Thiohalobacter thiocyanaticus: one gene and its partner. The protein of the gene in region 1 binds, or shares a complex with, the protein of each later gene. Links are inferred from orthologs where the notes say so. Each region holds a gene or a part of one and is shown in the gene's direction. Other genes may lie near its edges.

Region 1 (2,826 bases):
TGGCCGCGGCACGACGCCGCGGCCCTGGTACAGGACAGCATCGAGCTGGTGGTGCAGGTCAACGGCAAGGTCCGCGCCCGCATCCAGGTGCCGGCCGATGCCGACAAGGCCGGTGTCGAGGCCGCGGCGCACACTGATGCCAATGTCCAGCGTTTCACCGCGGGCAAGCCGATCCGCAAGACCATCGTGGTGCCGGGCAAGCTGGTCAACATTGTTGTCTGAACGAGGAATGATGTAGCTCGGGTTAGCGCAGCGTAACCCGAGCTACGGCCTTCACGCTGATAAACAGGATCTTCCATGACCCGATCCCATCACCTGCCGACCGTTCTAGTCCTGCTGCTGGCCCTGACCCTGTCCGCCTGCGGCTTCCAGCTGCGCGGCCAGGCGAACCTGCCACCCGAAATGGCGCGCACCCAGATACAGGGGCTGAGCGAGTACAGCGATCTGGGCCGCGACCTGCGCCGGTTGCTGGAAGGATCCGGCGTGCAGGTGGTGCCATCCGCGGAACAGGCCACGGCCATCCTGGATATCATCACCAACCAGGCCGGCCGCCGGGTGCTGTCGGTGCAGGCCGGCGGCAAGGTGCAGGAATACGAACTGATCCAGCGGCTGGTGTTCAGCGTGCGTACCACCGACGGGCGGCTGCTGCTCGAACCCCAGGAACTGGAACTGGCCCGGGAGTACCTCTACGACCGCTTCGATCCCCTGGCCAGCGGCAGCCAGGAAGGCGAGATCCGGGCCGAGATGCGCCGCGACATCACTCAGCTGCTGATGCTGCGGCTGCAGGCCCTCGGCAGCGACGGCTGACCATGCAACTCAGGCCCGAACAACTCGCCACCCATCTCAAGCAGGGACTGGCGCCGGTCTATCTGCTCTGGGGCGAGGAGACCCTGGTCGCGCAGGAGGCGGCCGATGCCATCCGCGCGGCAGCCCGGGCCGGGGGCTATGTGGATCGGGAGGTGTTTCATGCCGAGTCCGGTTTCGACTGGGGCCGGCTCGGCGAGGCCGCCAGCGCCCTGTCGCTGTTCGCCGACCGACGCATCCTGGAACTGCGCATCCCCTCCGGCAAGCCCGGAGACGCCGGCAGCAAGGCCCTGACGGCCTACACCCGGTCCCTGCCCCCGGATACCCTGTTGCTGGTCATCTGCGGCAAGCTCGAGGCCGCCCAGCGCCGGGCGAAGTGGTTCAAGGCGCTGGAGGACGCCGGCGTGTCGCTGGCCGCCTGGCCGATCGATGGCCGCCAGCTGCCGCGCTGGATCGGCCAGCGCCTGCAGCGGGCGGGCCTGACCGCCGAGCCGGAGGCGGTGCAGATGCTGGCCGAGCGGGTCGAAGGCAATCTGCTGGCCGCGGCCCAGGAGGTGGACAAGCTGGCGCTGCTCTACCCCGGCGAGCAGCTGGATGCGGCCCGGGTCGCCGAGGCGGTCTCCGACAGCGCCCGATTCGATGTCTTCGGCCTGGTCGACACGGTTCTGGCCGGCCAGGGCGAACGCGCCGTGCGCATGCTCGCCGGCCTGCAGCAGGAGGGGGTGGAGCCGGTGCTGGTGAACTGGGCCCTGACCCGCGAACTGCGCAGCCTGGAGGCCATGGGCTGGGCCCTGGCCCATGGTGAGTCGCTGGCTGCGGTGCAGGGCCGGTTCCGGGTGTGGAAGAACCGCCAGGCGGTGATCGGCCAGGCCCTGCAGCGGCACCGGCTGCCGGCCTGGTACGGCTTCCTGCGTCGCAGCGCCCGCATCGACCGCATCATAAAGGGTCAGGCCGCGGGCAACCCCTGGGATGAACTGGTACAATTGGCCTTGGATCTGGCGGGCCGGCCGCTCGGGCTGACCGAGGGCAAGACCGCCTGAGATCATGGCCACGGAATACACGGAAAGCACGGACAGGTCGAATGCCGTAGGTTGGGTTAGCCCGTAGGGTGTAACCCAACATTCAGACCGCATTCGTTGGGTTACGGCGCTGGCGCGCCTAACCCAACCTACAGCTGGAAACGCGTGCGATTCCGTGGCGGATTGGTTTTTCCAGCAGCAGACAGGACCCCGTACCGCAGGATGAACGCCACCCCCGAATCCCTTGCCCCCGACGTTGCGACCTACATGCAGCGGGTCGGCGAGCAGGCCCGTGCCGCCGCCCGGCTGCTCAGCCGCTCCGACACCGCGGCCCGCAACAATGCCCTGCATGCCATCGCCGAGGCCATCGAGGCCGCGACCGATACCCTCAAGGCTGAGAACGCCCGTGATCTCGAGGCCGGGCGCGAACGCGGCCTGGACGCGGCCCTGCTGGACCGGCTGGAACTGACCGATGACCGGATTGCCGCCATGGCCGAGGGCCTGCGCCAGATCGCTGCGCTGCCCGATCCGGTCGGGGCCGTCAGCGATCTCAATTACCGGCCCAGCGGTATCCAGGTCGGACGCATGCGGGTGCCGCTCGGGGTGATCGGCATCATCTACGAATCCCGGCCCAATGTGACCGCCGACGCCGCCGCCCTGTGCCTGAAGTCGGGCAACGCCGCCATCCTGCGCGGCGGCTCCGAGGCGCTGCATTCCAACCAGGCCATCGCCGCCTGCATCCGCATCGGCCTGGGCCAGGCCGGCCTGCCGGGTACGGCAGTGCAGGTGATCGAGACCGCCGACCGTGCCGCCGTGGGCGAACTGCTGCGGATGAAGGACTGTGTCGATGTCATCGTGCCGCGCGGCGGCAAGGGCCTGATCGAACGGGTGAGCGAGGAATCCCGCATCCCGGTGATCAAGCACCTGGACGGGATCTGCCACGTCTACATCGACGACCGCGCGGATCCGGACAAGGCCTATGCCATTGCGCTCAACGCCAAGA
Region 2 (2,792 bases), 840 kb from region 1 along the record:
ATCGAACCGCCGGAACTGGAGACCCGGGTGGCCATCCTGATGGCCAAAGCCGCCCAGGCCCAGGTGGAAATGCCCGACGAGGTCGCCTTCTTCATCGCCAAGCGCATCAAGTCCAATATCCGCGAACTGGAAGGGGCGCTGCGGCGCGTTGCGGCCAGTGCCCGCTTCACCGGGCGGGCGGTCACCCTCGATTTCGTCAAGGAGGCGCTGCGCGACCTGCTGGCCTTGCAGGACAAGCTGGTATCGATTGAAAATATTCAGAAAACCGTGGCCGAATACTATAAGATCCGGGTGGCGGATCTGCTCTCGGCGCGGCGCAGCCGCTCCATCGCCCGCCCCCGGCAGGTCGCCATGGCCCTGGCCAAGGAACTCACCAGCCACTCCCTGCCGGAGATCGGCGACTCCTTCGGCGGCCGCGACCACACCACCGTGCTGCATGCCTGCCGCAAGGTGGCGGAGTTGCGCGACACCGATATCCGGATCAAGGAGGACTATTACAACCTGTTGAGGACCCTGACCACATGATGTGGATAAGATGTGCGGCCTTTTCCGGTTCCCGGCACTCACAGACTTATCCACAATCCGCACACAGGCTCCCGAGGGGTTGTCCGCCCGGTTGTGGCTAATAACAAGATATTGAAATAAAACATTATTTCACTGTTATCCACAGCACAAGGGCGCACTAAGAGTAACAACAGGGTAAATATTTATTCAATACTATTTCTAGTCAGGACAGGTACAGATGAAATTCAGCATTCAGCGCGAGAACCTCCTCAAGCCACTGCAGCAGATCATCGGTGTGGTCGAACGCCGCCAGACACTGCCGGTCCTGGGCAATGTCCTGATCCAGTCCAGCGGCCAGGGCCTCACCCTGACCGCCACTGACCTGGAGGTCGAACTGGTCGCCACGGTCGAGCAGGCCGTTGACGCAGGTGGAGAGGTTACCCTGCCGGCGCGCAAGCTGTTCGATATCTGCCGGGCCCTGCCCGAAGGCAGCACCCTGGAGATCAGCATCGAGCAGGAACGGGCCCTGGTGAAGTCCGGCCGCAGCCGTTTCACCCTCTCGACCCTGCCTGCCGGCGACTTCCCGGTGATCGAGGAGATGAAGACGGCCCTGTCCTTCACCCTGCCGGAAAAGGCGTTGAAGGAGATTATCGAGCGCACCCATTTCGCCATGGCCCAGCAGGATGTGCGCTACTACCTCAACGGCCTGATGCTGGAGGTCGATACCGATGCCCTGCGCGCCGTCGCCACGGACGGGCACCGCCTGGCGATGTCCGAAGTGGCGGTCGAAACCGGGGTGGGGGAAAAGACCCAGATCATTGTCCCGCGCAAGGGGGTACAGGAACTGCTCCGCTCGCTGGAAAGTTCCGATGCCGAAGTCACCGTGGCGCTCGGTGCCAACCATATCCGCATCAACACGCCTGAGTTGCAGGTCACCTCCAAGCTGATCGATGGCCGCTTTCCGGACTACGAGCGGGTTATGCCCAAGGGCGGTGACAAGGTCATCACTGCCGCGACTACCGGTCTGCGCCAGGCGCTCACCCGGACTTCCATCCTGTCCAACGAGAAATACCGCGGTATCCGGCTCAGCCTGGACAACAACAGCCTGCGTATTCAGGCGCACAACCCGGAACAGGAGGAGGCCGAGGAGGAACTGGAGATCAACTACAGCGCCGATCCGCTGGAAATCGGTTTCAATGTGACCTACCTGTTGGATGCCCTGTCAGCGTTGCCGGGCGAGGAGGTCCGTATCCTGCTCAGCGACGCCAACAGCAGTTGCCTGATCGACGATCCCCAGGGCGGGCCGAACCGCTACGTGGTCATGCCGATGCGGCTGTAGCCGCAACGGTGCCTGTCTGTGCTCCCGATTCATGCCGCTGACCCGGTTAAGCCTCAGTCATTTCCGGAATATCACCGCTGCTGAACTGGAGTTGTCGCCGCGCTTCAACCTGATTGTCGGTGCCAATGGCTCCGGCAAGACCAGTCTGCTGGAGGCGATTTTCTATCTCGGCCGGGTCCGTTCCTTCCGTACCCGCAAGCTCGATCAACTGATTCAGGGCGGTGAAACTCACTTTCGGTTGATTGCCCGGCTGGCTGATCCGGATACAGGCGAACGCACGCTGGGTATTGAACGCGGCCCGGATGGCCAGACCCTGCGTCTGGGGGGGCAGCCGGTCCGCCAGCTGGCCGAGTTGGCCCGGGCGTTGCCGATTCAGCTGCTCAATCCCGACAGCCACCTGATTCTCGAGGGCGGGCCCCGTTATCGCCGCCGATTCCTGGACTGGGGCGTGTTCCACGTGGAACCGGGTTTCTATTCCGCCTGGCAGCGTTATGCTAAGGCCCTCAAGCAGCGCAACGCTGCACTGCGCACAGGCCGCAGCCGACGTGACATCGCGGCCTGGACACCGGCGCTGGTGCAGGCTGCCGAGGTTCTGCACAGCCTGCGCAATGAATACATCAGCGAACTCCTGCCCTATGTTCGTAGCAACCTGGCATCCCTGGTCGATCTGCCCGGGCTCGATTTCCGCTATCAGCCAGGCTGGCCGGAAGAGGCGGGTCTGGCGGCAACGCTGGATGCCCGGCTGGATTCCGATTTGCGGCGCGGCTTCACCCAGGCCGGACCGCACCGGGCCGATCTGTTGCCATTGCTGGACGGAGTACCCGCCATCGAGCGGATCTCGCGCGGTCAGCAGAAGCAGCTGGTTTCCGCCCTGCTCCTGGCCCAGGCCGAGTTGATGATGGAAAAAAACCGCCAACCCTGCCTGTTTCTGATCGATGATCTGCCGGCC

Evidence for each region. The genes of interacting proteins can lie anywhere in the genome.
Region 2: the proteins of holA (region 1) and dnaN are in contact, whole or in part, in a cryo-EM structure (PDB 8GIZ), measured with the Escherichia coli proteins. The link is inferred for Thiohalobacter thiocyanaticus from one-to-one orthologs.

What each region holds. Positions count from the first base shown.
Region 1 is NZ_AP018052.1:1,040,524-1,043,349, forward strand. It holds holA (DNA polymerase III subunit delta), read left to right. Parts: upstream 1-809; coding sequence 810-1,844; downstream 1,845-2,826. Other genes in the region: leuS (leucine--tRNA ligase), read left to right, coding at 1-222; CFK21_RS04845 (LPS-assembly lipoprotein LptE), read left to right, coding at 298-807; CFK21_RS04855 (glutamate-5-semialdehyde dehydrogenase), read left to right, coding at 2,046-2,826. UniProt on the Escherichia coli protein: Part of the beta sliding clamp loading complex, which hydrolyzes ATP to load the beta clamp onto primed DNA to form the DNA replication pre-initiation complex.
Region 2 is NZ_AP018052.1:202,253-205,044, reverse strand. It holds dnaN (DNA polymerase III subunit beta), read left to right. Parts: upstream 1-742; coding sequence 743-1,843; downstream 1,844-2,792. Other genes in the region: recF (DNA replication/repair protein RecF), read left to right, coding at 1,875-2,792; dnaA (chromosomal replication initiator protein DnaA), read left to right, coding at 1-525. UniProt on the Escherichia coli protein: Confers DNA tethering and processivity to DNA polymerases and other proteins. Acts as a clamp, forming a ring around DNA (a reaction catalyzed by the clamp-loading complex) which diffuses in an ATP-independent manner freely and bidirectionally along dsDNA.